DNA from 4 places in the Novosphingobium sp. BL-S-34 genome. Region 2 is predicted to be linked to each of the others. Evidence: predicted binding sites of a transcription regulator. Region 2 holds the regulator's gene; each other region holds the start of a gene.
What was found. Region 2 encodes LexA, which represses DNA repair genes until DNA is damaged. Its sites were predicted from a motif close to GTTCCNCNCTTGTTCT; they were not measured.
Positions count from the first base shown of each region.

Region 1 (7,216 bases), 1.4 Mb from region 2:
CGTCATGACGGCGATCCGCGAGAAGACCACGGTACAGGCCGCCGGCCGCCGCCTCACCGCCAATGCCGAGCGGCACTTGAAGCCCGCAGCCGAAATGGCCCGCCTCTTCGCCGCCGCCCCCGAGGCGATCGCCGCCACCGCAGACTTCATGGGCGGCATCGTCTTCAAGCTCGAAGACCTGAGCTACACCTACCCCCACGAGCCGGTCCCCTACGGCTACACCCCGCAAGGCTGGCTGGAGGAACTGGTCTGGAGCCGCGCCAGCGACCTCCACCCGCAGGGCATCCCCGAAAAGCTCACCCGCCTGCTTACCGAGGAACTGGGGATCATCGGGCAGCAGGGCTACGCCGCCTACTTCCTCACCGTCCACGATATCGTGCAGTGGGCGCAGATACAGGGCATCCTCTGCCAGGGGCGCGGCTCGGCGGCCAATTCGGCGGTCTGCTTCGTCCTCGGCGTCACCGCCGTCGATCCGATGAAGCACAACCTGCTGTTTTCCCGCTTCATCTCCACCGAGCGCAAGGAACCGCCCGACATCGACGTCGACTTCGAGCACGAGCGGCGCGAGGAAGTGATGCAATATATCTACAGCCGCTACGGCCGCGAGCGCGCTGGAATCGCCGCCACGGTGATTCACTACCGCTCACGCAGCGCCGCCCGCGATGTCGGCAAGGCGCTGGGGCTCAGCGAGGACGTCACCGCCCGGCTCGCCAGCACGGTGTGGGGCAGCTACGCCTCGGAATACGACCGCAACCGCTGCATCGAGGCCGGCCTCGATCCCGATAATCCCACGATCGCGCGGGTCAATCACTTCACCGGGACGATCCTGAACTTCCCCCGCCATCTCTCCCAGCATGTCGGCGGTTTCGTGCTGACTCAGGACCGGCTCGACGAAACCGTGCCGATCCACAATGCCGCGATGGAAAAGCGCACGTTCATCGAATGGGACAAGGACGACATCGATACGCTCGGCCTGATGAAAGTCGACATCCTGGCGCTCGGAATGCTGACTTGTATCGGCAAGGCCTTCGCCATGATCGAGACGCACATCGGCCGCCAGTACCAGCTGAGTTCCGTGCCGGGCGACGAGGAAGATCACCGGAGCAACCCTCCTCACGTCAAAGCCGTCTACGAGATGCTCCAGAAGGGCGACAGTATCGGCGTCTTTCAGGTGGAGAGCCGCGCGCAGATGAACATGCTGCCCCGTCTGAGACCTGAGAGGTTCTACGACCTGGTCATTCAGGTCGCCATCGTGCGCCCCGGCCCGATCGAGGGGGACATGGTCCATCCCTATCTGCGGCGCCGACAAAAGATCGAGGACGTCATCTACCCTTCTCCGGCCCCTCCCCACGATCGCGACGAATTGCGCGGTGTCCTCGGCGAGACTCTCGGCGTCCCCCTGTTCCAGGAGCAGGCGATGCGGCTGGCGATCACCGCCGCGAACTTCTCCGATGCCGAAGCCAACCAGCTCCGCCGCGCCATGGCGACCTTTCGCAATGTCGGCACGATCGGCTCCCTGCACAGCAAGATGGTGAACGGCATGGTGGCCCGTGGCTACGAGAAGGACTTCGCCGAGCGCTGCTTCCAGCAGATCAAGGGCTTCGGCAGCTACGGCTTCCCGGAAAGCCATGCCCTCGCCTTCGCGCGGCTGGTCTGGGTCTCGGCCTATATCAAACACCACTACCCCGAGGTCTTCGCCGCCGCCCTGCTCAATTCGCAGCCCATGGGCTTCTATGCCCCGGCCCAGATCGTCCGCTGCGCGCAGGAGCATGGCGTGGAAGTGCGCACCATCGATGCCAACCACAGCGAGTGGGACTGCACCCTGGAACCCAAAGCGAAAGGCGCACTCGCCCTCCGGCTCGGCCTGCGCCAGATCAGCGGCTTTCGCGAGAACTGGGCGGAGCAGATCAAGGTCCACCGCCCTTACACCAACCTCGAAGATCTCGCCCGGCGCGCCAGCCTCCCCCAGCGGGCGCTCAACCTCCTGGCCGATGCCGATGCCCTGCATTCGATCGGTCTGGACCGCCGCGAGGGCCTTTGGGAAGCACGCCGCACCCCAACCGGCGAACTTCCCCTCTTCGCCGCCGCCCGCGCCCGCGAACTGGGAGAGGAACCCCATGCCGCCCTGCCCGCCATGCCGCTCTCAGAGGAAGTCGCCGCCGATTACCAGACCACCCGGCTCTCGCTGAAAGCCCATCCGATGTCGTTCCTGCGCCCGGTCTTCGCGGCGGAAGGCGTGCTGCGCTGCACGGACCTGGCGAAGACCCGAAACGGAAAGCGCGTGAAAGTCGCCGGCGTGGTGCTGGTTCGTCAGCGCCCGGGCAAGGGCAATGCCATTTTCGTCACGCTGGAGGACGAAGGCGGCATCGCCAACGTGGTGATCTGGGCCCGGCTGTTCGAAACCTACCGCCGCCCAGTCATGGCCGCGCGGCTGATGCTGGTGGAAGGTCTGATCCAGCACAGCCCCGAAGGCGTCATCCATATCATGGCCCAGAGCATCCATGACCGCACGCCCGAGCTGAAACGCCTCTCGGAAGTGCACGAGGCCGAGCCCCAGCTATCCCGCGCCGACGAATTCGTCCGCCCGCAGCACCCGCGCAACGTGCGGGTCCTCCCCCGCTCACGGGACTTTCATTGAGCCGTGCCACCTACAACTCAAAAAATTCATTGGTTTCTTAATGGCATGCCCATATCGATACGCCCCTTCACTTATCGACGGGGGTATCGATGACCGACACGAATTCATCCACTGCGGCCATGGCCGGCCTGCTCTACCAAGCAAATGCCAAGTCCACCGGCGTCACGTATCTCCTGTGGTTCTTCCTCGGCTCGCTGGGCGCCCATCGCTTCTACGCTGGCAAGACCGCCGGCGGCATCGTCCAGCTCGTCCTCTTCCTGCTCGGCTGGGCGACCATCTGGATCATGGGCTTCGGCCTGCTGTTCCTGATCCCGCTCGGCATCTGGGTGCTGGTGGACGCCTTCCTGATCCCGGGCTGGCTGCGTCAATACAACACCAACCTGGTCCACCGCGTCCTGGCCTGACCCGCCACACCTGAAGGGCGGCGCCCGCGCCGCCCGATCACGGCCACCGTGCCCGCCCCAATGCCCGAACAGACACGGCAGAGCATGGCCCAGAAGCCGGTTGATCTTCGCAAATGGAGGAAATGGTGCACCCGACAGGATTCGAACCTGTGGCCTCTGCCTTCGGAGGGCAGCGCTCTATCCAGCTGAGCTACGGGTGCAGTGCCCGCGGCGACTAGCAGAGCATGAGCGGTGTTGCCAGCGCCAAATCACTCCGATCCATCATGGACTTGGGAAAAACCTGTCGCCCACTCTGGCTGGGCCAGCGCTCCAGATGCCTTGCGGCTTGAAAGTTCCCTCTATGTTCCTATTATGCCGCGATGGCCGAAGCTGATTCTCCGCTCGTTTCTCCCGCTCTTTCTTTCGTCGCCGCCGATGTGGCGCGCGGAATAGGGCGGCTTTTTGCTCGTAACGACATCTGGTGCCTGCCGGAAATGTCGCTGCGCTGCGGGCGCCGCGCCGATCTCATGGGCATCGACGCGAAGGGCCATGTCGTCATCGTCGAAATCAAGGTTTCACGCGCGGACTTGCTGGGGGACGGCAAATGGCCCGACTATCTGGACTATTGCGACCGTTTCTACTGGGGGCTGCCCCCCTCGCTGGACCGGACGCCGCTGGAAACCGAGCCGTTCCTGCCCGACCAGTGCGGCGTGATCGTTGCCGATGGCTACGATGCCGAAATCCTGCGCCCGGCGCCGCTGCGCCAGCTTGCCGCGGCACGGCGCAAGGTGGAAACCGAGCGTCTGGCCCGCGCTTCGCTCAGGCGTCTGGTTACCCTGGGCGATCCGCAGACCCTGCAATGGGGCAGCGAAAGCTGACGTGCGAGCGAAACGATCCGGCGCCGAAACACCGGATCGGCCCGAAACTCAGGCGATCTCCTTCTCGATCCATTCGGGATAGAATGACGGTTCGCGCTCCGACCAGCCAGATGCCGTGGCCGCCGCTTCACTGATCGAGTGAAGCAACGTCTTGCGGCGATCGGGGCGGATCTGGGGAAGCGCGGCGGCTCCGCAGAAGGCGCCGGGCAGCCAGGGCCTTACCCAACCGCCAAGCAGGCGTTCGTAAAGGAAACGGAAGGCCGGGAACGATTCGATGCGTTCCTGGGCGAGATCGAAGGCGGCGACGTAAAGCAGCTTGCCCATGAACGCGGCAATGTCATCGAAGCCGAATTCGTCAGGCCGCATCTCGCGCAGCGCAGCGAGATCCGCGTAGGCTTCGTATTGCTTGCGGATCGAGGTGGCTTCGACGCCGTCGCGTGCCCAGAGACCCAGAGCATCCTGCCGGCCCAGTCCCACGTCCAGGCTGCGCCGGATGTAGCGCTGCTCGCAGGGCGTGAAGCTGGCGAATTCCCGCAGCTCCCCGATGGTGATGGTGGCCTTTCCCGTGTGAGTCATGGTCCTGATCCTCGTGACACGGAAGGACAATCCTCCCTGTCACTAGAACCAATCTCCGCCTCTTCGGTTGCTACAGCCTTAACCGGATAATGGTTTGAACCCGATAATAGCCGCAAGATTCTTGCAGCATTTCATTTCGGGACGCTTTAAAAATCGCCGTCCGCGGCACTTTTCCGTCACAATCGGCCATGCTGCAACAGAGCTATCGGCCATCGTGAAGAAAAATGCCCCGCGGCCGGATTTTCAGATCAGGCCGGCAAGCGGGCTGGAGGGATCGGCGTAGCGGCGCTGCGCCATGCGCCCTGCCAGATAGGCATCGCGGCCAGCCTCGACCGCCAGCTTCATGGCGCGAGCCATGCGGATCGGGTCGCGGGCTTCGGCAATCGCAGTATTCATCAGCACGCCGTCGCAGCCCAGCTCCATCGCCACGGCGGCTTCCGAGGCCGTACCAACGCCAGCATCGACGAGGACCGGCACTTTGGCCCCCTCAACGATCAGGCGGACGGTCACCTTGTTCTGGATGCCCAGGCCCGAGCCGATCGGCGCGCCCAGCGGCATGACCGCCACGGCGCCGGCATCCTCAAGCTGCTTGGCCGCGATCGGATCGTCCACGCAGTAGACCATCGGCAGGAAGCCTTCGTTCGCGAGGATTTCGGTGGCCTTCAGCGTCTCGCGCATGTCGGGATAGAGCGTCCGCGCCTCGCCCAGAACTTCCAGCTTCACCAGATCCCAGCCGCCCGCTTCGCGCGCCAGCCGCAAGGTGCGGATGGCGTCTTCGGCGGTGAAGCAGCCGGCGGTATTAGGCAGGTAGGTGATTTTCCGGGGATCGATGAAGTCGGTCAGCATCGGCGCCTTGGGGTCCGAAACATTGACCCGGCGCACCGCCACCGTGACGATCTCCGCGCCCGAAGCCTCCACCGCCGCCGCGTTCTGTTCGAAATCCTTGTACTTACCGGTGCCGACGATCAGGCGCGAACGGAAGGTCCGGCCAGCGACAGTCCAGGAATCGGTGGTCGAGGAATCGGAGACGGTATCGGTCAAGGTTCGCGTCCTTTCGGGGAACGGGTATGTCAGGGATCGGTCCGGCGAACAGGTTCAGCCACCGCCCACGAAGTGGACGATCTCCAGCACGTCGCCATCGGCCAGCAGCACATCGGCCAGGGTCGAGCGCGGGGCGATCTCGCCATTGCGCTCGACGGCGACCTTGCGGGGATCCAGGCCGATGCCCGACACGAGATCGGCAATCGAGGAACCGGGCGCCACGCGGCGCGGTTCGCCGTTCACGGTGAGGGAAAGTTCTTCAGCCATGGGCCGCAGATAGCGCGGAGAAACGATTTGGAAAGTGCCCAATCGGCACTTTCAATGCGCGCGGTGCAAGTTCCGGATGTGCGCGAAGGCGACAAGCGCGACGCCGAAAATGGTCAGCACCGATTCTGCCAGGCCATGACCGACGACGATGGCCGTGGCCATGAGCGCCAGGCCCAGGCCGCCGATCACCAGCGGTCCCACGCGGCCATGGCGCACGACGCCGAAGCCCAGGGAGATCACGCCGACCACCAGGGCCAGCCCCAGGCCGACGCGGTGAACCTCGGGCGAGAGCAGAACTTCGCCGCCAAGCCCCAGGAAACCCACGAAAAACACGCCGAGAATACAGTGAATCGCGCAAAGACCGCTGAGGACGATGCCTGCCCGGTCCAGCCGGTTTCGAATCGCGATGATGGCGGTGCGCATGAATGCCCATGTATGAGACGTTGTAACATTCATCAAGTCCTGACTGTGTCATGAAACATTCGGTCGACGTGCCCCTTGCGCATTTCGTCGCAAGATCGCAGGGATTTGCGTCATGAGAGTCCCTGACGGTCGCCCCCTCCTCGGTACAGCCGACGATATCGCCCCCATGGTTCGCTGGCTGCTGATCGTTGCCGCGCTGGTCATCCTTATCGTCGCGGTCGGCGGCATAACCCGGCTGACCGAATCCGGCCTGTCGATCACCCAGTGGAAGCCGCTCACCGGCGCCATTCCCCCGCTGACCGACGCGCAGTGGCAGGCCGAGTTCGCCCGCTACAAGCAGATCCCGCAATATATCGATGTCAACGGCCCGGCGGGCATGACCCTGTCCCAATACAAGTTCATCTACTTCTGGGAGTGGGTGCACCGCTTGCTGGCCCGCGTGATCGGCCTGGCCTTTGCGCTGCCGCTGGCGTGGTTCTGGTACAAGCGCACGATTCCCCTGGGCTACAAGCCGCGCCTGGTCGCGCTGTTGGCGCTGGGCGGGCTGCAAGGCGTGGTCGGCTGGTGGATGGTCTCTTCGGGCCTCTCCGCCGAGGCTGCGGACCGGGTGAGCCATTTCCGCCTTGCCGCCCACCTGCTGGTGGCGCTGACGACCCTGGGCGGTCTGGTCTGGACGGCGCTGGATCTTCGCGAACTGCGACGCGGCCAGGCCCCTGCCCGCCTCAACCGCTTCGGTGCCCTCGCCTTGGCCATGCTGTTCATCCAGCTCTTCATGGGCGCGATGGTGGCAGGCCTGCGCGCCGGCTACGTCGCGGGCATGGGCTGGTTCAGCATGGACGCCTGGCCGCTGATGCAGGGCAGCTTCTTCCCCGACGGCGTGGAATGGGCCGGCGGCGCGCTCCATGCGCTGGTCAACGACCCGTTCCTCACCCACTTCGTGCACCGCTGGTGGGCCTGGGCCGTGGTCGCCGTGCTGATCGTGATGGGCCGCAGGCTCAAGGCCCGCCATG
Region 1 is NZ_CM166472.1:2,068,776-2,075,991, reverse strand. Features, by position in the region: gene AC1VV3_RS09880 (error-prone DNA polymerase) at 1-2,638, shown strand, start outside; gene AC1VV3_RS09875 (TM2 domain-containing protein) at 2,728-3,042, shown strand; tRNA gene AC1VV3_RS09870 (tRNA-Arg) at 3,166-3,242, opposite strand; gene AC1VV3_RS09865 (MmcB family DNA repair protein) at 3,402-3,899, shown strand; gene AC1VV3_RS09860 (hypothetical protein) at 3,948-4,475, opposite strand; gene AC1VV3_RS09855 (bifunctional sulfur carrier protein/thiazole synthase protein) at 4,719-5,516, opposite strand; partial or broken gene thiS (sulfur carrier protein ThiS) at 5,574-5,783, opposite strand; gene AC1VV3_RS09845 (MerC domain-containing protein) at 5,835-6,206, opposite strand; gene AC1VV3_RS09840 (COX15/CtaA family protein) at 6,319-7,216, shown strand, end outside.
Region 1: AC1VV3_RS09865 (MmcB family DNA repair protein) is a predicted target of LexA. The motif match lies at 3,374-3,389, and genes of this name have one in related genera.

Region 2 (7,216 bases):
GGATCAGCAAGAGCCACTTGTCGAGCGGTTTGGCGGGTGTCGAGTGTTTTCTTTCGAACTGCAGTTTCACCAGAGCGCCGTGGCTGGCCGTGGCCTTTGGAACTGGCGCAATTGCTTGGTTTTTCCTGTCGTCTGCAGCGACATGGGTAGCCCTTTGCGTAGTATGCGTCTCGATTGCATTATTCGCATTGAACTGGCACGTCGGATCGGCTCGGTTTCCTTATATCAGACAGGCGATCCTTTCGCTATCGCTGGTCGTCCTGGCGGGGTGCCTATCGATCTGGACCCGGTCGGAAATCGTCGGGCAACCGGCCATAGAGCGAAACATGTCGGGCATCTTCACGGCCCGGGTCCTGTCGCTCGAAGAGCAGCCGGCGCTGCAGCGGGATCGGCTGACACTGGCGTTGCAAGAGCCACGAAGCGGGCGGTCCATCAAGGTCCGGGTCAATCTGCCGGCCGCACTGCGGGAACAGCCGCTGAGCACCGGTGCGGTCATTCGGTTCCGCGGCCGACTTACCCCTCCGGCATCACCCATGTTCCCTGGAGGATACGATTTTGCGCGCGCGGCCTGGTTTTCAGGCCTGTCGGCCACGGGCTCGATTACATCGCCGGTCGAAGTGATATCGCTCGGGCGTGGAGGCGATTGGCTCGCCGACCAGCGTGCCGCGTTGTCCCGTCATATAACGACGCATCTCGCGGGGTCGCCGGGCGGTATCGCGGCAGCGCTGACGACCGGAGACATGGGCGCGATCGGCCAGGGTGATGCCCAGGCCATGCGCGATGCGGGCCTGGCTCACCTTCTGTCGATCAGCGGACTTCACGTGAGTGCCGTGATCGGCTGCGTCTATTTCGTCGTATTGCGCCTTCTGGCCCTTTTCCCGGCACTGGCCCTGAGGGTCCGCCTGCCGATATTGGCCGCAACATGCGGTGCGGCCGCGGGGCTGGGTTACACGCTGCTGAGCGGCTCGCAGGTGCCTACCATGCGGGCTTTCCTGGGCGCTCTGCTCGTTCTCGCTGCCATGGCATGGGGCCGTGAAGCGCTGTCCATGCGCTTGCTGGCGGTGGCGGCTGTCATCGTGCTGGTCATCTGGCCCGAGTCGGTCGTTGGTCCCAGCTTCCAGATGAGCTTCGCGGCGGTGATGGTTTTGGTGGCACTCGGCAATGCAGAGCCGCTGAAGCGCTGGTTGGCACCCCGGGAAGAGGCCTGGCCGTTCAAGGCCATGCGCAACCTCACGATGATCCTGATCACCGGCATAGCGATCGAATTGGCGTTGATGCCCATCGCCCTGTTCCATTTCCATCGTGCCGGCCTCTACGGTTCTGTCGCCAATGTGATCGCGATCCCTTTGACGACGCTGGTCATCATGCCTTTCGTCGCCCTGGCGCTGCTGCTCGATGTGGTTGGGCTTGGAGGTCCGGTGTGGTGGCTGGCGAACCACGCTATCGACGCCCTGTTGGCCATCGCCCGCTTCATAGCCGCGGAACCGGGAGCCGTTCGGGTGATGCCCACGATGAGTGGGTGGCATTTTTCGTTGTTTGTCGTTGGAGGCCTCTGGCTGGGCCTTTGGGACGGTCGCATCCGGCTATGGGGGATTTTGCCTATAGCTGCCGGTTTCTTCGGCTTGATGCTCATTCCGGTTCCGGACATCATGGTTTCGGGCGATGGCCGCCATGTGGGCTGGATCGATCCCGAGAGCCATCGGCTCGTGATGCTTCGCACCGGTTCCGGCGACTACGCCCTGGACAACCTCATGGAAGTTGCCGGGACGCGAGAGGTCCCGGTCAATGCGCAGACGGCGCCCGGAACGCGATGCAACGCGGACTTCTGCGCCGTCGAGCTACGTCACGGCGAAGAGGCTCGGCATGTGTTGATCGCGCGGGGGAGGGCCATCGTCCCCGAGATGCAACTGGCCGAGGCGTGCAGGTGGGCCGACGTGGTGATCGCCGAACGCCGCTTGCCGAGGACCTGCCTGCCGAAGTGGCTCAAAGTTGATCGCCAGATGCTGGATCGAACGGGCGGGCTGACTATCGATCTTGCAAGCCGCAGTGTGACGACCGTGGCGGAGGGGCAAGGAAATCATGGCTGGTGGAAGCCCGCTGCGCCGACCATGATCGAACGCAAGGGATGGTATTAGCGACCGCTGGCCTGAGGAGGGCGAACAGGGCGCCCTCCTGAGACGGATCAATGATAGCGGCGCAGCAGGCCTGCCAGCTTGCCCTGGACTTCTACTTCGTCAGGTCCGTAGATCTGCGGTTCGTAAGCGGCGTTCGCGGGATCGAGGCGCACCATGCCATCTTCCCGGCGCAGATACTTGAGCGTCGCTTCCTCACCCCGGACAAGGGCGACGACGATCTCGCCATCCCTGGCCGTGGTGGTCCGCTTTACGAGTGCGAAATCCCCGTCGAGAATGCCGGCATCGACCATCGAGTCGCCTGAGACTTCCAGTGCATAGTGATCGCCTGCACCGAGCAGGGCCGCAGGCACCGGGAGCGAAGACTGGCCTTCCAGGGCCTCGATCGGCACGCCCGCGGCAATACGACCATGAAGGGGGATTTCGATCACGTCGTTGGCGGGCCTGGCGACCGCCGCCGGACGGGAAGGTGCGGCGTTGCCGCCACGCGCCGCCGATACCGCAGCCGCGGCCTTGGCCGGCTTGCTCGTGGCGTCTTCGGGCTGGCGGAGCACTTCGAGAGCGCGGGCACGGTTGGGAAGGCGGCGGATGAAGCCACGTTCCTCCAGCGCGGAAATCAACCGATGGACGCCCGACTTCGACTTGAGATCGAGCGCTTCCTTCATTTCCTCGAAGCTGGGGGAAATGCCGCTCTCTTCAAGCCGGACCTGAATGAACCGGAGCAATTCGTGCTGCTTGCGCGTCAACATCTGCTTAGCCTCATGTGTTCTGTGGCACTTGGCCTGAATCGCCCGACGAACCGGCCCCGGCTGACTTGATGTGTCGTTCAGGGAACTTGTCTGCGAACAATGAGGGAACAATTATGCAACGAATAGGGTATCGTCAAGCAATACCGCCATTTTGGAGCAAGAACACCTGAACGGGATCACCGCGATCAGCGGCGAGGGCATGCGCCGACCGGTCGATCAGGACATTGCTGGCGGCAAGCGAGGACAAGGCGCCGCTATCCTGTAGTGAGAGGGCATGGACCGCCTCACCATCCCAGGATCCCCGCAGGAATTCGCGGCGCGCCCCTCCCGTCCTCAAAGGTGCCGAAAGCCGGGTGGCAATCGCGCGGGGTAAGGGCTGCGCCGCGCCCAGAAATGCGCGCAGTACGGGAAGAACGAAGAAATATGCGGTTACCAGGCTGGACACGGGATTGCCGGGAAGCCCGATCACCAGTTGACGACGCCCTGCCGTTTGCCGTGTCGCGACCATGAGCGGCTTGCCGGGTTTGATCGCGACGCGCCAGAAGTCGATTTCGGCGCCCCATTTTTCCAGTGCCGGCCGGAGAAGGTCGTGATCGCCCACTGACGCTCCCCCGCTCGTCACGATCACGTCGGCATCGGCGGCCGCATCGAAGGCGGCGACCAGAGCGTCCAGATCGTCGGGGATTGGTCCATTTCGATTTGCATCGACGGGAACGCTACGCGCAAGAGCGGTCAGCATGGCGCCGTTGCTGGCGGGTATCTGATGGGCTGCGCAGCATTCGGGATCGCCGGACAATTCATCGCCGCTATCGATCACGGTTAGCCGGGGGCGGCGGCGGACGGCGAGATGCCGGTGGCCCGCCGAAATGGCAAGACCGGCTTGCGCCGGTCCGATCAATGCCCCGGGGGCGAGCAGCGGCGCTCCATCGGCGAAATCCATGCCGCGGAAGCGGACGTGCTTGTGGCCTGGTGAGGGCGCCTCTCCCGTGAGGGCGAGGTGATCGCCGTCCCGGTCGACATCCTCCTGCAGGATCACGGCCCGCGCATTTTCGGGCAACAGGGCGCCGGTGGAGATCCGCACGGCTTGACCCGGATCGACGGCTGCACCGAAAGGCCGCCCTGCCGCGCTTTCACCGATCACCTGCCAGGGTCCGGACAAGTCCCCTTCGCTGACGGCATAACCGTCCATGGCGGAGATATCGGCGGCAGGCTGGACCCGGCGTGCCAGCAACGGAGCCGCGAGATAGCGACCCAGCGCACCGTCGATGTCGACGTGCTCGACGGGCCGCGGCTCGACCAGCGCAAGCAGTCGGGCCTGTGCCTCTTCCAGAGCGATCGGCGGGATCATCGCGACGATGTCTCGATCTTCCAGTCGCCCGATTTGCCGCCACGCTTTTCGATCAGGCGAATGTCACCGATGACCATGCCCTTGTCGAGCGCCTTGGCCATGTCGTAAATTGTCAGCAGAGCCACGGAAACCGCTGTAATGGCTTCCATTTCCACCCCGGTCTTGCCGCTCAGCGATGCAGTGCCCATTGCCAGAACGGCGCTGTCCTCGAACGTGAAATCCAGGTTCACGGCGTCCAGCGTCAGCGGGTGGCACATCGGGATGAGGTCCGCCGTCTTCTTGGCGGCCATGATCCCCGCGATGCGTGCCGTTCCCAGCACGTCGCCTTTCGGTGCATTGCCGGCGCGGATCGCTTCCAGGGCCGAGGCGCTCATCGTGATCCGCCCGGACGCCACGGCGACCCTGCGGGTCGCGGCCTTGGCACCAACGTCGACCATGCGGGCCGAGCCTTCCGCATCGATGTGAGTAAGGGACTTGCTCAAGCGCGGGCTATCCTCAATCTGCGAAGAGGAGCTGGCGGGTTGCCGCTTGGATATCCGCCTGACGCATCAGGCTCTCGCCAACGAGGAAAGTACGGGCGCCGCAAGCCGACAGCCGTTGCAGATCGGCGTGAGTGTTGATGCCGCTTTCGCTCACGAGCAGGGTGCCGGCGGGTGCCAGCGGGGCAAGGCGTTCCGTCGTCGAAATATCGGTCGCGAACCGCTTGAGATCACGGTTGTTCACGCCAATGAGACGCGACTTGAGGCGGCTCGCCCGCTCCATCTCGTCTTCGTTGTGGACTTCGACCAGGCAGTCCATCCCGCGCTCACGCGCCGCAGCCTCGATTTCAGCCATAAGCACGTCGTCCAGCGCGGCGATGATGATCAGGATCGCGTCGGCGCCGATCGAGCGCGCCTCGGCGACCTGCCAGGGATCGATCATGAAATCCTTGCGGATCACCGGAAGCGAGCAAGCGGCCCGGGCCTCGACGAGGAAATCTTCATGGCCCTGGAAGTAAGGCGAGTCGGTCAGCACCGAGAGGCAGGCCGCACCGCCGCGCTCATAAGCGATGGCATGTTCGGTGGGGCGAAAATCAGGCCGGATCAAACCCTTGGAAGGCGAAGCTTTCTTGATCTCCGCGATCAAGGCGAATTCGGTCTTCGCCTTCCGGCGCAGGGCCGCCTCGAAGCCGCGAGGTGCGCTCTGTTCGCGGGACCGGGCGTCCAGGTCATCCAGCGTCGCGAAACCCTTGCGCGTCTGCACTTCGATGCGCTTGGTGTCGCAGATCTCGGTAAGCTTGTCGGACATCGGTAACCCTCGAAAACACGCAGCGCCTCAAGCCCGAAGCGCGGAAATCCAGCAATTGAGCAGAGCATTGGCCAAGCCCTTGTCGATAGCCTCGGCAGCCTCTTCCACGCCTTCCCGCCAGGTTTCGACCTCACCGGCAACGATGAGGGCGCCCGCGGCATTGAGCAGGACGGCATCGCGATAGGCGCCATGCTCGCCCAGCAGCAGTCGCCGCAGGGCATCGGCATTATGGGCCGCATCGCCGCCGCGTATCGCCCCGACTGGAGAGATGGGCAGCCCTACATCCTCAGGCGAGACGCGGCGCATCGAAAGCTCGCCGTCCTTGATCTCGGCGACTTCGTTGCCGCCGGCGAGGCTGAGTTCGTCCAGCCCCTCGTCGCCGGAAATGACGAAAGAATGCGTGCTGCCCAGGTGCATCAATGCCTCGGCATAGATCGGCACATAGGCTGGTCGCGCAATGCCGACGAGCTGGCGCGTGACGTTTGCAGGGTTTGCCAGCGGCCCCATCAGGTTGAAGATCGTACGGCGGCCGATGGCCTTGCGGATCGGCATGATCCGCCCCATCGCCGGATGATGCCGGGCAGCGAAGAGGAAGCAGATGCCGAGGTCGCCGAGCGTTTCCTCAGCCGTTTCCGCGGCGCGGTCGAGGTTGAGCCCCAGCGCTTCGAGCGTATCGGCTGCGCCGGCCTTGGAACTGGCGGCGCGGTTGCCGTGCTTGGCGACGGGCACGCCGCAGGCGGCGACCACCAGCGATACCGCGGTCGAGACATTGAGCGTGTGATGGCCGTCACCGCCCGTGCCGCAGACGTCGATGGCGTTGCCGGGCGCCGAGATCGGGATCATGCGCGCGCGCATCGCCCGGGCAGCACCGGCGATTTCGCCTGAAGTCTCGCCCCGTTCGGTGAGGGCGATGAGGAAGCGGACGATCGAATCGTCATCGACCTTGCCGTCGAGGATCAGCCCGAAAGCGTGCTCGGCTTCGGCTTCCTCGATGGGATGGAGCGGGTCGGGCAACGTCATCTGCAAGGTCACGCCGCGATCCGTGCGGGCAGCCGGGCGTCGATGCCGCAGAGCCTCAGGTAATTGGCCAGCATCGCATGGCCATGCTCGGTGGCGATGCTTTCCGGATGGAACTGCACGCCATGGATGGGCAGATCGGCATGGCGGAAGCCCATGACATGGCCATCGTCCGAGCGGGCGTTGACCTTGAGCGCCTCGGGAATGTCCTCGACGATCAGCGAGTGATAGCGGGTCGCCGTGAAAGGTGAGGTAATGCCTGCGAAAATGCCGGTATCGTCATGAGTCACCGGCGAGGTCTTGCCATGCATCAGCCCGCCGCGAACCACTTTGCCGCCGAAGTACTGGCCGATTGACTGGTGGCCCAGACAGACGCCGAGCAAGGGCTTTCCGGCATCGGCAGCCGCGCCGACGAGGTCGAGGCTGATGCCTGCCTCGTTGGGCGTGCAGGGGCCAGGCGACAGCAAGAAACCCTGAGCGCCGCTGTCGATGGCCTGCGCGGCGGAGAGCGCGTCGTTACGGACGACTTCGACTTCGGCGCCAAGTTCCATCACGTAATGGACGAGGTTCCAGGTGAAGCTGTCGTAGTTGTCGATGACGAGGATCATTTAACGCCTTTCGTCGCTTTCTCGACGACGATCAAGGGGCCGAGCGGAGGTCCGCCGTCCACGCGCCCGTGCTCG
Region 2 is NZ_CM166472.1:411,731-418,946, forward strand. Features, by position in the region: gene AC1VV3_RS01925 (ComEC/Rec2 family competence protein) at 1-2,135, shown strand, start outside; gene lexA (transcriptional repressor LexA) at 2,183-2,881, opposite strand; gene AC1VV3_RS01935 (molybdopterin molybdotransferase MoeA) at 3,015-4,229, opposite strand; gene moaC (cyclic pyranopterin monophosphate synthase MoaC) at 4,226-4,711, opposite strand; gene trpC (indole-3-glycerol phosphate synthase TrpC) at 4,725-5,516, opposite strand; gene trpD (anthranilate phosphoribosyltransferase) at 5,544-6,536, opposite strand; gene AC1VV3_RS01955 (anthranilate synthase component II) at 6,545-7,141, opposite strand; gene AC1VV3_RS01960 (phosphodiester glycosidase family protein) at 7,138-7,216, opposite strand, start outside.

Region 3 (7,216 bases), 470 kb from region 2:
CGGACTTGTCGCGCGCTGCCTTGAATTCCGAGCCGGCCTTCCACTGCGGCCACTTGTCGGAATTGGCGAGGTCCGTGCCGATCGTGCGGACGAGTTCGACGTCCTGCACGGCGCCTTCCATTTTCCACTCCGGCGACCAGGCATCGCAGGCCTGGTGGTAGCACTGGCCGGTATAGGCATCGATCCAGGCCTGGCCCGCCTTGACGCCGCCCTGCTTGAGGTCGGAGGCCCCGGCAATGCCCATCATCAGCATGACCGGCACGCCGCGCTTGGCGAAGGAGAAATGGTCCGCGCGGTAGAACAGGCCGCGCTCCGGCAGGCCTTCCGGGGTGACGCGGCGGCCCTGGGCTGCGGCGACGCGGGCCATGTCGTCCTCCAGGGTATCCTGACCCTTGCCGATCAGCGTCACGTCGTTGGCGGCGCCCGCCGTCTGGAGCACGTCGATGGTGAGGTTGGCGACGGTCTTCTCCATCGGGAAGACCGGGCTGGCGGCATAGAATTCCGAGCCGAGCAGACCGCGCTCCTCCGCCGTCCAGGCCGCGAAGACGACGCTGCGCTGCGGGGCGGGCTCGCTCTTCATGACGCGGGCGATGTCGAAGAGGGCGGCGATGCCGACGCCGTCGTCATTGGCGCCGGCACGGTAGATGCGGCCCTGCGCGTCGGGGGCGCCCTTGCCGTAGGCGTCCCAGTGGGCACCGAACATCACCACTTCGTCCTTGCGCGTGGTGCCGGGGATCTGGGCCAGCACGTTGTGGCTCATGACTTCTTCATGCGCGACGGGGACGTCCGCATCGAAAGTGACGCCTTTCAGCGGCACCGGCTTGAAGTCCGGACGGCGCGCGGCGGCCGAGAGCCTGGCGAGGTCCAGCCCGGCGGAGCCGAACAGGCGGTTGGCCGCCTCGCCCGAGAGCCAGCCCTGCAGCGCCAGGCTGGTGAGCTTGTCGGGGCTCCGCACGATATCGTAGTTCTCGCCGCCGGGGCTGGTGACGACGTTCCAGCCATAGCCGGCGCCCTCCGTCTCGTGGACGATCAGCGCGCCGACCGCACCCTGCCTTGCGGCTTCCTCGAACTTGTAGGTCCAGCGGCCGTAGTAGGTCATCGTCCGGTCGCCGAACTTGCCGGCGGCGGGCTCGCCCTTCTTTGCGTGGAAGTCCGGATCGTTGATGAGGAAGACCACGACCTTGCCCTTGAGGTCCATGCCCTTGAAGTCGTCCCAGCCGCGCTCCGGTGCGTTCACGCCGTAGCCGACGAAGACCACCGGCGCGCCCGCGATGCGCGCGGAGTCGTCGGGGCGGACGGTGGAGATGTAGATGTCCTTGGCGACGGTCACCGGCATGGCACCCTTCGGGCCGGAGAACGCCAGCGTCTTCGGCGCGGCAAGGCGGGTGTGGAGCAGCGGCACTTTCTGCACCCACTGTCCGTCAGGTCCGGCGGGCTGGAGGCCGATGTCCTGGAAGCGCGCGATCAGGTAGCCGATGGTCCTTTCCTCGCCCACCGTGCCGGGCGCGCGGCCCTCGAAAGTATCGGATGCGAGCGTCCTGACATCGGCGACGATCCGGTCGGCATCGATGGCCTCCCGGGCGATGGCGGGATGGGACACGGCAGCGAGCAGCGCGGTGGAGAGCGCGAGGAGAGGCTTGTTCATGTCCTGCGCTTTTAGGGCGCGGGACGGGAGAGGCAAGCGGCGCCGGGCTACTTGTAGAACCCCTCCCGCAGGCGGACGCCGTGTTCCAGCCAGGCCTTCATCGCTGCCAGCATGCCCGTCCAGCCTTCGCAATTGCCATAGGACGCCTTGAGCCCCTCCGGCGTTTCCGACCATCCTTCCTCGCTGATCTGCACGAGCGTGCGGCCATCCTCGAGCGGCTCGAAGGCCAGGGTGACGAGGGTGCGGTGCTCGCCCTCGGCATCGGCCAGAACGGCGGCCTCGTCACCGCCCCAGCGCAGGAGGATGTGGCGGGGCGGTTCGGCTTCTACGACATGGACCGGGAAGGCGCCGGGAAAGTCGTGGAAATCCCAGGTGACGACGGCGCCTGTCTCCAGCCGCCCCCTGGCGCCGCCGGTGGTGAAGAACTCGGACAGAACGGCAGGATCGGCAACGGCCTCGAATACGTCCGCGACGGGCCTGGCGATCCGGCCCCGAACGGTGAACTTCGGCATCATGACTCGTCTCCCATGCAGCGCCTTTCCGGCGCATTCCGCCGGCTCGGCGGGGTCTTCCGGGCCTGTCCTAACGCAGATGCGGCAGGCGCCAGGCCTCCAGCAGCGCCGCCGCGCGCAACGAGAAGATGGCGATGCCGGCGACGATGCCGGCAGCGTCCCGGCGCAGGCCGAAGCGCTGGATCAGGACAACCATCAGCGTCGCGCCCGCCAGCACGGCCGTGGCGTAGAAGTCTTCATGCAGGACATGCGGGACCCGCGCAATCAGCACATCGCGCAGGATGCCGCCGCCGCATCCGTTGATCGTGGCGATCACGACGACCGGCGCGCCGTCCAGGCCGTAGTCCAGGCACTTGCGGGTGCCGGCCACGGCGGCGAGCGCCAGGCCCACGCCCTCGAACATGTCGATGGCGAGCGGCGGGGTGACATTCGCCACCGGCCCCAGCATCAGGGATGCCGCGATCACCCCCGCGGTTGCGGCCAGGGCAAGGGCGGCATAGCGCCAGTCGCGCAGCGGCGCCGGGGGATGTTCGCCCAGCAGGAGATCGCGGATCACGCCGCCGCCGACGGAACCGGCGAAAGCGAGCACCAGGATACCGAAGAGGTCGAGATCGGCCTGCACCCCCGTCAGCGCGCATTCGGCGGCGAGCACGAAAGTGGCGGCGAGGTCGACGGCAGTCAGCATCCTGTCGCGGATGCGGGCGTTGACGGGTGCCGCAGGCGTCACGGGCAGCGGCCGATCACAGGAAATCCGCAGCGTCTGTCGGCATCATGACTGCCCCCTGGAAGTGTGCGCGCACCATGCCGGACGCGGTCTTCTCACGGCAAGTCTAACACGGCTGGGCCATTGCTCAAGGAAGGGCGCTCAAGAAGGCGCGCTCAGGCAGGGACGCTCAGGCGCCGGGCGCCTTGGCGATCGGCACCAACAGCGCCGAAGTGCCGTCGACGAAGTCGATGCGCAGGTGCCAACCGTGACGCTCCTGTACGATGGTCCAGGTGCGGGCGGAAAGCATGAGACCCCAGAACCGCGTGGCCATGAGTTCGGCCCTGGTGTTGCCGCAACCCGCCGCCGTGATGATGCTGGTATATTTGCCGTCCCGGTTCAACCCGCCGAAGGGCTCGCCCGGAACGCCGGTCCAGCGAAGATCGCCCTGGCTTACGGAATTGCAGGACCAGGTGCCGGAGACATAACCGTCCCGCGCAAAGTGCAGGGTGGCGGCAGTGCGCGCGCCCTTGCCCCCGTTCGTGCGGCGGGGGACGCGGTGCCCCTGCAATTCGTGCAAGGCCCAGGGCTGGCCGGTCAGCCGCGGTGCCTCGCCTGCCTCCGCGCTGCCGATCCGGTGCGCGGCGATGTCGGGTGAGCATCCACAAAGGAGCAGGGCAAGAATCAGGGCCGGTCTGGTCATGTTTCCGGAAAGCCACGGAAAGATGACGGCACGGCGACCGAAACGGTGTTTCGGCGCCGGTCCCTGGTATGCGTCAGCGCTCGCAGCGCGAATAGTCACCCGCGCGGCAGGCCGAGACGTCGCGGCGCCACTGCGCCAGATCGGCCTCGTAGTCGCGGCGGGCCTGGGCATAAGCGCGCGAAGGGCTGGAAGAGGCCGGGCGTTCGTCCCGGCGCGCATAAGGCTCGCCGTCCTCGTCGCCGGCATAGTCGCCGCGTGCATATTGCCCGGTCGCCTCGTCGTCCTGCTCGTCCCCGCCGCCCTGGCGCGCACGATAGGCTTTCCAGCCGGAAGCGTATTGCGCATCGCGCTTGCGCACATAGTCCAGTTGATCACGATTGAGCTTGCGGATGATCGCGGCGTCGCGGGCAATGTCCTCGGCGCTCATGCGGTCATTGGGATCGTCGGCCCGCGCGGTACCCGAAAAGCCCGGCGCACAAAGCGCCAGCGTGCCCAGCGCCAGCAGGATACGCGTACCCGTCTTGCGGCCCCTCATTGTTCTCGTCTCCGTCCCTGGATGATCCAGGCGATCCCTGGCGAGGCGCGGGGCCGGAGGCAATTCGATATGCGACGAGCGGCAGGCGCGCACGACGAGGCGCGCGAGGCGTGCGCCGGATGGCGGCAGAAAGAAGCCGCCGACAGGAACTTTCCCGTCGGCGGCTTCCTCGGCGGAGTCTGAGACTAAGGTGTGCCTACTTCCCCCGGCGCGCCACGACGGCGAGGCTGGGGGCGGCTGCCGCCAGTTGGCCCGGGTTTTCGCGGGCGGCCATCCGCGTCGCCATCATTTCATCGCGGGCCGCAAAGGCCCGGTCGAGCGAGGCGTCGCGGCAGTCGTGCACGCGGGCCAGTTGATCCAGCTGGTTGCTTTCAAGCGGTCCGCAAACGGCGCGAACGGCAACTTCCAGCCGGGTATTGAGCGTATCGATACCCGCCTGGGTATCGAGGTTGAGGTCGCCGTAACGCACCTCACGATGCGGAACGTCGCGGAGCGAGCCGTCCTTGACGACCACGTCGGCAAGGGCCGGGGCGACAAGCCCCGAGGTCGCCACGAACAGCATGCCGATGGCGGCGAAAGCGGTGTGAATCCTGGTCATTGCATTCTCCTGTTGCTCAAGAGTGCAGATCTCCGCACGCAAGCCCCCACGGCCCGCGAAACGCGAACTGCAACGCGACCTCAATCGATGAGAAAAGTCGTTCCCAAACAACGGTAACGTCGCGGGGAGTGTGTCGACTCCATTGAACATGTATATACTTTAGTTCTGCCCCTTCGATCTCGCCTTGGCTTTTGAGCAATGTCTGGACATTTACTTGTATTTCTTGTTGACCATGCGGCAAAAGGTGAGTCGGTTATTATTACCGGGCAACTTCTCTATTACTCTTAACCTCGTCGCATTCAAGTCATCCATTGGGTCGGATCGTCGAACGGCATAGTTCGGCCGACGGATGACATCGCCGGCCGGGCGGCCGCCGCGATGCGCAGGGCAAACCGTTGCAATCCGGCAGCCGGTTCCCACATGAGGTCCCGTCCCTGCAGCAAAAGCTCTGGTCGCGGCTGCTTGCGCTTTGCGAACAAATCTGGAACACGTCACCTCCATGAGTCTCTCCCACATCACGGTGCGCGGTGCGCGCGAGCACAACCTCAAGGGCTTCGACATCGAGCTTCCGCGCGAGAAGCTGATCGTCATCACCGGGCTTTCGGGCTCGGGGAAATCCAGCCTCGCCTTCGACACGATCTATGCCGAGGGGCAGCGCCGCTATGTCGAGAGCCTCTCGGCCTATGCGCGCCAGTTCCTGGAGATGATGCAGAAGCCGGATGTCGAGCATATCGACGGCCTCAGCCCCGCGATCTCGATCGAGCAGAAGACCACCAGCCGCAACCCGCGCTCCACGGTGGCGACGGTGACGGAGATCTGGGATTACATGCGCCTGCTCTGGGCGCGCGTGGGCATTCCCTATTCGCCTGCCACGGGCCTGCCGATCGAGGCGCAGACCGTCTCCAACATGGTAGACCGGGTGATGGAACTGCCCGAAGGCACGCGTGCCTACCTGCTCGCCCCGGTCGTGCGCGGCCGCAAGGGAGAGTACCGCAAGGAACTCGCCGAGTGGCAGAAGGCGGGCTACACCCGCGTGCGCATCGACGGTGAACTCTACGCCATCGAGGACGCCCCCGCGCTGGACAAGAAGTACAAGCACGACATCGAAGTCGTGGTGGACCGCATCGCGGTGAAGGACGGCATCCAGACCCGCCTTGCCGACAGCTTCGAACAGGCACTCAAGCTGGCCGAGGGGCTGGCCTATATCGACCTTGCCGACGGCGTGGTGCCGGGCCGAGAGGACGAGGGGAAGGGTAGCAAGAAGACGCTCAAGGGTACCGGCCTGCCGCCCAATCGCATCGTCTTCTCCGAGAAGTTCGCCTGCCCGGTCAGCGGCTTCACCATCGAGGAGATCGAACCGCGCCTGTTCTCGTTCAACGCGCCGCAGGGTGCGTGCCCGGCCTGTGACGGCCTGGGCGAGAAGCTGCTGTTCGACCCGCAACTGGTGGTGCCGAACGAGCATCTCAGCCTCAAGCAGGGCGCGATCGTGCCCTGGGCCAAGTCCAACCCGCCTTCGCCTTACTACATGCAGGTGCTCTCCAGCCTGGCCGCACACTTCGGGTTCGACCTGACCACGCCGTGGGACGCGCTCTCGCCCGAGGTGAAGATCGTCATTCTCTACGGCACCGTGGGCAAGGCCGTGCCGCTGACGTTCAAGGACGGGCGCAAGGAATATACGGTCAACAAGCCGTTCGAGGGCGTGATCGGCAACCTCAACCGCCGCATGATCCAGACGGACAGCGCCTGGATGCGCGAGGAACTGTCCAAGTTTCAGACCGCGCAGCCCTGCGAAACGTGCGAGGGCAAACGCCTCAAGCCCGAGGCGCTCTCGGTCAAGATCGCCGGCAGCGACATCGCCGATGCCGCGCGCCTTTCCGTGTCGGACGGCTTCGCATGGTTCGGGGAGCTTGAGGGCAAGCTGACCAGCCAGCAGCAGCAGATCGCCAAGGCCATCCTCAAGGAAATCAACGAGCGCCTCGGCTTCCTCAACAACGTCGGGCTCGATTACCTCAACCTCGACCGTACTTCCGGCACCTTGTCGGGCGGCGAGAGCCAGCGCATCCGCCTCGCCAGCCAGATCGGCTCGGGCCTTTCGGGCGTGCTCTACGTGCTCGACGAACCCTCGATCGGCCTCCACCAGCGCGACAACGACATGCTGCTGGAAACGCTGAAGCGCCTGCGCGACCTGGGCAATACCGTGATCGTCGTCGAGCATGACGAAGACGCCATCCGCACCGCTGACCACATCGTCGACCTCGGCCCCGGCGCCGGTGTCCACGGCGGCGAAGTCGTGGCCGAAGGCACGCTCAAGCAGGTTCTCAAGAGCAAGAACAGCCTCACCGCCGCCTACCTCAACGGCACCCGCAAGATCGAGGTGCCGACCGAGCGCCGCAAGGGCAACGGCAAGAAGATCGTGGTCGAGAACGCCCGCGCCAACAACCTGCGGGGCGTCACGGCGGCGTTCCCGCTCGGCACGTTCTGCTGCGTTACCGGCGTCTCCGGCTCGGGCAAAAGCTCGCT
Region 3 is NZ_CM166472.1:2,962,645-2,969,860, forward strand. Features, by position in the region: gene AC1VV3_RS14115 (M28 family metallopeptidase) at 1-1,645, opposite strand, end outside; gene AC1VV3_RS14120 (SRPBCC family protein) at 1,693-2,160, opposite strand; gene AC1VV3_RS14125 (trimeric intracellular cation channel family protein) at 2,228-2,842, opposite strand; gene AC1VV3_RS14130 (META domain-containing protein) at 3,051-3,563, opposite strand; gene AC1VV3_RS14135 (hypothetical protein) at 3,637-4,098, opposite strand; gene AC1VV3_RS14140 (hypothetical protein) at 4,120-4,281, shown strand; gene AC1VV3_RS14145 (UrcA family protein) at 4,295-4,696, opposite strand; gene uvrA (excinuclease ABC subunit UvrA) at 5,196-7,216, shown strand, end outside.
Region 3: uvrA (excinuclease ABC subunit UvrA) is a predicted target of LexA. The motif match lies at 5,169-5,184, and genes of this name have one in related genera.

Region 4 (7,216 bases), 830 kb from region 2:
AACGCGATGATCCGCATCCTGCTTGCCGAAGACGACCAGGCCATGCGCACTTATCTTGCCCGCGCGCTGGAAAACGCCGGCTATGATGTGCTGGCCGTCGATCGCGGCACCGAGGCCCTGCCTTATTTGGAAAGAGAACACTTCGACCTTCTGCTTTCGGACATCGTCATGCCCGAAATGGACGGAATCGAACTGGCGCAGCGCTGCGCCGAAGTTTCTCCGATGACCAAGGTGATGTTCATCACCGGCTTCGCCGCCGTGTCCTTGCGCGCCAGCCGTGAGGCGCCGCACGCCAAGGTCCTGTCCAAGCCTTTCCATCTGCGTGATATCGTTATGGAAGTTCAGCGCGTATTCGGCCTTTCAGAGCACGCGCGGCTCTGATCGAAACTATCCACAGGGCTATCGACAGGCCCAAAGAAGTTTTTTGAAAAAACCGGTTGCCAACCCTCGGGACCACCGTTAGAGGGCCACTCCACCGAGCGGCACACAATGCCGCAACGGACCGACCGAATGGTGTGGGCGTATAGCTCAGTGGTAGAGCACTATGTTGACATCGTAGGGGTCGCAAGTTCAATCCTTGCTACGCCCACCATTCGGACAGTCGGCCAGAACTAGGGCCGACCTTCCCCAAATTTCTACAATTTGACGGAACGCGGATTGCCGCGGCAGCGGCCAGTCCGGTTCGCCCCGGACGATCGCCAGCGCGTAATGCGCGGCGCGCAACTCCGCCCCCGCGCAAAGCGGGTGCCCTGCCCGACAGCGCCTTGCCAGCCGTGCCCCGCCTGCCTAAGAGACCCCCAATTTCTCACCTCCAGGGGAGTTTTCCGGAATGGCAAAAATCAAGGTCAAGAATCCCATCGTCGAGATGGACGGCGATGAAATGACGCGGATCATCTGGGAATGGATCCGTGAACGGCTGATCCTCCCCTACCTCGACATCGATCTCAAGTATTACGATCTGTCCGTCGAGAAGCGCGACGAGACCGACGACCAGATCACCGTCGACGCCGCGAACGCCACCAAGGAACATGGCGTTGCCGTCAAGTGCGCGACCATCACCCCCGACGAAGCGCGCGTCACCGAATTCAGCCTCAAGAAGATGTGGAAGTCGCCCAACGGCACGATCCGCAACATCCTGGGCGGCGTCGTCTTCCGCGAGCCGATCGTGATCTCGAACGTCCCCCGCCTGGTTCCGGGCTGGACCGACCCGATCGTCGTCGGTCGTCACGCTTTCGGCGACCAGTACAAGGCCACCGACACCCTGATCCCCGGCCCCGGCAAGCTGCGCCTGGTGTGGGACGGTGAGAGCGGCGAGAAGATCGACCTCGACGTGTTCGACTTCCCGGCTCCGGGCGTCGCCATGGCGATGTACAACCTGGACGAATCGATCCGCGACTTCGCGCGTGCTTCGTTCAACTACGGCCTCAACCTCGGCTGGCCGGTCTACCTTTCGACCAAGAACACGATCCTCAAGGCCTATGACGGCCGCTTCAAGGACCTGTTCCAGGAAGTCTTCGAAAACGAAGGCTTTGCCGCCAAGTTCAAGGACGCCGGCATCACCTACGAGCACCGCCTGATCGACGACATGGTCGCCTCGGCGCTCAAGTGGTCGGGCAAGTTCGTCTGGGCCTGCAAGAACTACGACGGCGACGTCCAGTCGGACACCGTTGCACAGGGCTTCGGCTCGCTCGGCCTGATGACCTCGGTCCTCCTCTCGCCCGACGGCAAGACCGTGGAAGCGGAAGCCGCTCACGGCACCGTGACCCGTCACTACCGCCAGCACCAGCAGGGCAAGGCCACCTCGACCAACCCGATCGCCTCGATCTTCGCCTGGACGCGCGGCATCGCCTATCGCGGCAAGTTCGACGAAACGCCGGAAGTCGTGAAGTTCGCCGAGACGCTGGAACAGGTCTGCATCGAAACCGTCGAAAGCGGCAAGATGACCAAGGACCTCGCGCTGCTGATCGGTCCGGACCAGAACTGGATGACCACCGAGCAGTTCTTCGAGGCCATCGTGCAGAACCTCGAAACCAAGATGGCTGCCTGGGCCTGAGCCTTTCGCATCCAAGCCCCGGGTCTTCGGACCTGGGGTACAAAAAACCCTCCGCCTTCGCAGGTGGAGGGTTTTTTCTTGTCCCGGGCGGCGGCACCCTGCCTAATGGAGCGCGCCTTATTCGAAGGGTTCTTCGCCTTCGAGCTTGGTGCGATGCATCATGCGGCCGCAAGTGGGGTCATAGGCCTCGGCCCGGTGCATGGTGCCGGTGTTGTCCCACATGACGAGATCGCCCACTTCCCACTCGTGGCTATAAGTGAACTTCGGCCCCGTCGCCCATTCGCGCAGACCATGGATGATCATCGCGCTCTCGAGCGCGGACTTGCCCACCACTTGCGCCGAAGTGCAGCCGATCACCAGGCTCTTGCGGCCAGACTTGTGCTTCCAGACGAGCGGCAGTTCCTGCTCACCGATCTGCGCATAGCCCTGCAACTTGGCGAGGCTAGGCTCGGGCTCGTAATAGAAGAGGCTGGCCCAGGGGCCGTGGATCATGCGGTACTGCTCGTATTCGGCCTGCTTGTCCGCCGGCAGTTCCTCGAAAGCGGCGTAAGTGTTCGCGAAGCCGGTGTTGCCCGTGCCGCGGGGGCTGGGCACGCGGCAGGACAGCAGCGAGGCCAGGATGGGTACATCGTTGCGGGTGCCGTCGATGTGCCAATAGAGCGAGCCCTTCAGATACTCGGCGCTCATCGGGTTTTCCTTGGCGTCGAGGGTGATCTTGGAAATCACCTCCTCGCCGCCCTTCCGCTCAGGCGCGAACGTGCCGAGCGTCTTGGTGAAGGCGACCTGCTCCTCGTCCGTGAAATTCACTTGCGGGAACACGAGCACGCCGCGCGCCTCCAGCAGCTCACGGATTTCGGTGGCCACGGTTCCGGCGAGCAGGTCTTCCCTGCTGTTGAGCACGCGGCTGCCGATCTTCGGCTTGATCTCTTCGGCCTTCAGCCTGGTCTGGGTCTCGACCGACATCCTGGAATTCTCCCGTCATATTGGGCCCGCTGAATCAGCGGCTCACGAGAGTTCCAATATCACGGCCTGAACGCCTGTTCAAATCGGCGCGAGCGCGTCGCGGCGATGGATCGCCCTTGCGAAAGTCAGCCCGCGCCCTGCAGGCGATCGAGCCAGGATTCGACGATGCGGCGCGCCTGTTCGTGGCCCATCTCGGCGCCCAGCCCTTCCTCCATCACGATGCAACGGCCGATACCGGCAAGGATCACGGTGAGCCCGGCCGGGTCGAAGCCCTCCACGGCCTTCAGCCGATCGCCCAGCAGGCGCTCCAGGATCTCGACCTGGCGGCGGCGCATGGCGATGCTGTGCTCGGCCATCTTTTCGCGCACGGCCGGGCGATGGTTGGCCAGGGCCATGAATTCGACGGACATGGCCGTGCGGCTGGTATCCACGAAGAACCCCCAGAGCGCCCGGACAGGATCGGCGGAGGCCAAAGCCTCCTCGATCATCTGGTCGCTGTCTGCCGCGCCCTGGCGGCACACTTCCAGAAGCAGATCGTCCGTGGTGGGGAAATAATAGTGCACCAGCGACGGCTTGAGCCCTGCGCGTGCAGCCACGCGGCGCGTGCTGGCGGCGGCATAGCCTTCGTCCCGGATCAATTCCACGGTCGCCGTGACGATGCGCGCTCGCGTCGCGGATGTCTCGGCCCCTATCCTGCGCGCTGCGCCTGCCATCGGATTTCCTTTGCTTGTCGGGCCTGCCTAGGGGCTGGCCGGAGCAATATCAACCGAACGGCTTTGGCTTGCATTTTGTTCTCTTTTTGTTCATACGAATCGCATGCGAGTTCCTGGGCCAATCCAAAAGGGAAGAGGTGCCGTCAGCGGCCAGGCCAGTCGGCGTTTCAACCTGCCGCAGCGGGAGAGCGACGGGGACTGGATGGATGCCGCGGAAGAGATCGACGGTCCGGCGCGGCACCCGGCCACGACAGTTACCGAGGAGCATCCTCGCTCGATCCTGTCGTTCAACAAGTCTCCGGACATCCCTTTCGACCGCTCGATCAACGCTTACCGGGGATGCGAGCATGGCTGCATCTACTGCTTCGCGCGGCCGACCCACGCCTATCACGACCTTTCGCCCGGCCTCGATTTCGAAACGAAGCTCTTCGCCAAGCCGGATGCGGCACGGTTGCTGCGCCAGACCCTGGCGAAGCCCGGCTATCGGCCCGCTCCCATTGCCATAGGCACCAATACCGACCCCTACCAGCCGATCGAAAGCCGCTATCGGATCACCCGCAATGTGCTCGAAGTCTGCCTGGAAACGCGGCATCCGGTAACGATCACCACCAAATCGGATCGGGTTCTGCAGGATCTCGACCTGATCGCGGAACTGGCCAAGCTGAAGCTGGTGGAAGTGGGCATATCGGTGACGAGCATGGATCCGAAGCTTTCCCGCCTGCTGGAACCGCGAGCGGCTGCGCCTGCCAAGCGCATCGCCGCGCTGGGGCGTCTGGCGGATGCGGGCGTGCCCGCCCACGTTTCGATTGCGCCGGTCATTCCTTCGATTACCGATCAGTTTCTCGAAGATATCCTTCATGCCGCGAAGGATAAGGGTATCGACCGCGCGACATGGATCATGGTCCGCCTGCCCCATGAAGTGGCGCCCCTGTTCCGCGAATGGCTGGATGTGCATTTTCCGGATCGGGCGGGCAAAGTCATGGCCACGATCCAATCTCTGCGCGGCGGCCGCGACAACGATCCGGATTTCTTCACCCGCATGCGCCCCACCGGCGTCTGGGCCGATCTGTTCCGCAGGCGATTCAAGGTGGCGATGACCCGCATGGGATTCTCGAAACCGGCGATCCTGCTGGACAGCACGGCCTTCCGCCGGCCGTCGCTGGACGGTCAACTTTCGCTGCTATAGCCTTCGTTTCGAAATACAGGTGGAGGCTGATTCCATGTTGCTGGCAACTCTCGCTCTTTTGGCCGCCACTGTCGCGCCGGCGGCTTCCACCCCAGCCGCTCCGCCTGCCTCTGCCTCTGCCCCCGCCAACCCTGTCGAGACAACTCGCATCGCAGCCGCACCGCCGGCCTTCCGCGCGCTTTCCTGCGCCCGGGGATGCCTTTCCGCTATCGAGGCGGTAACGTATGCCTCCTATCTCGGCGAAAAAGCCGGGGTGGCCGGCATGTTCGAAATGCCCGTCGTCGAAGTCGGGCAGCAGAACGGACTGTTCTACCTCAACTCCGAAGACGACTACCGCGACCGCAATTGCCTGACCGTGGCCATGACGCCTGCGGCTATGCAGGCCTTCATCGGCACGGTCGATCTCGACCAGGTCCGCAAGCGGCTTCAGAAGCGCCGGATCGTGGTGCGCGGGGTTGCCCAGCAGGTGCGGATCAACTTTTCCTCCGACGGCAGGCCCTCCGGCAAGTACTATTACCAGGTCCATGTCCGCGTCGGTGAAGCGAGCCAGGTGCGCGTGACCGTCTGAGGCGCTCCGCAACCGAAAACCATCCTCGCGCGTTCCCTGCCCAACGATAAAAATGGACAGGAGGCTGTCATGGCCGATGAAACCGTAACGACCGAACGCGCGCCCGAAGCTCCGACCACCACCACGACGATCATCCGCGAACGCGGATCATCGGGAGGAGCGACGGGCATCGTGATGGCGCTGATCCTGCTGATCGCGGTTGTCGGCGGCATCTACCTCTTCAGCAAGGGCACGCAGAGCGAAACCGCCAAGGACGATGCCATCACCGAAGCGGCCAACAATGTAGGCTCGGCCGCGAACAAGGTCGGCAACGCGGCAGAGAACGCTGCCGACAACGTCCAGAAGAACGACGGTAACTGAGCGGCCCTGCTGAAGGGTCAATCCGGCAGGCGATAACCCCGGAAACGTTCGCGCAGGTCTTTCTTGCTGATCTTCCCGCTGCCGGTGTGGGGTATGTCGGACACGAATTCGATCGCGTCCGGCAACCACCACCTGGCCACTCGGCCCGCCAGGAATGCCAATAGCTGGCGCTCGTCGATCGCGCTTTCCGGTCTGCGGATGACGACCAGCAGCGGCCGCTCGTCCCATTTCGGATGCGAAATGCCGATGGCCGCCGCTTCCATGACATCGGGATGCGCCACGGCGGCATTTTCGAGTTCGACCGAACTGATCCACTCGCCGCCGGATTTTATGAGATCTTTGGTGCGATCCGTGATCCGCAAGGCGCCGTCGGGCTGGATCGCAGCCACGTCGCCAGTATCGAACCACTGATCGCTGTCTACGCAGTCCTCCTCGGCACCGAAATAGCGGCGTACGGTCCAGGCACCGCGCACTTGCAGGGCGCCGGACGATGCCCTGCCCTCCGCTCCGATGCCCCCGACCTCGATGCCGTCTGCCTCGCCGCCTGCCTTCTCCTCTCCGGCGAGAGGGACGATGCGGACTTCGCTGCCGTAGAGCGGGCGGCCCTGGAAGCTCTTGACCAGGACCTGCTCCTCGAAGGTCATATCGTCCCATCCGGCCGGTTCGTAAGTGACCGTTGCGATCGGCGAGGTTTCCGTCATGCCCCAAGCCTGGACCACGCGCACGCCGGCACGCATCAGCCGCTCGACCACGCTCGGCGGTACGGCGGCGCCGCCCGAAAGGGCCTGGCGGATAGGCGGCATGTCCCTTCCCGTGCTGTCGAGGTGCGCGAACATCGAGAACCAGACGGTCGGTACCCCGGCCACATGGGTAACCGCTTCGTTTCGCAGGAGATCGCAGAGCGTCTCAGCCTCGCTGGTCTGGCACCAGACCATCTTCGCGCCGACCGCGGCGCAGGCCCAGGGCAGCCCCCAATCGTTCGCATGAAACATCGGCACCACCGGCAGGACGCAGGATCGCGGCTCCAGGGCCAGGCAGGACGGTGCAATGATCGCCAGGGTGTGAAGCACGTTGGAGCGGTGGGAATAGAGCACCCCCTTGGGATGCCCGGTCGTACCGCTGGTATAGCACAGCATGCAGGCATCGCGCTCGGCTCCCGGCGTCCAGAGCGCCCGGCCGTCCTCCAGCCCGATCCAGTCATCGAAACAGGGCCCGCATGCCGCCGAATCGAAGCAGATGGCATGGGCGATGGAGGGGCAGCGCGGCAGCAGGCGTTCGACGAGGGGCTGGAACGCCGCGTCGTAGATCAGGACGCGGTCGGATGCGTCGTTGACGATCCAGGCGAGTTGGTCCTCGAAGAGCCGAGGGTTGAG
Region 4 is NZ_CM166472.1:1,245,878-1,253,093, forward strand. Features, by position in the region: gene cpdR (cell cycle two-component system response regulator CpdR) at 7-381, shown strand; tRNA gene AC1VV3_RS05800 (tRNA-Val) at 518-592, shown strand; gene AC1VV3_RS05805 (NADP-dependent isocitrate dehydrogenase) at 830-2,053, shown strand; gene AC1VV3_RS05810 (TauD/TfdA dioxygenase family protein) at 2,171-3,016, opposite strand; gene AC1VV3_RS05815 (TetR/AcrR family transcriptional regulator) at 3,142-3,729, opposite strand; gene AC1VV3_RS05820 (PA0069 family radical SAM protein) at 3,833-4,915, shown strand; gene AC1VV3_RS05825 (hypothetical protein) at 4,950-5,483, shown strand; gene AC1VV3_RS05830 (hypothetical protein) at 5,553-5,843, shown strand; gene AC1VV3_RS05835 (long-chain fatty acid--CoA ligase) at 5,861-7,216, opposite strand, start outside.
Region 4: AC1VV3_RS05820 (PA0069 family radical SAM protein) is a predicted target of LexA. The motif match lies at 3,807-3,822, and genes of this name have one in related genera.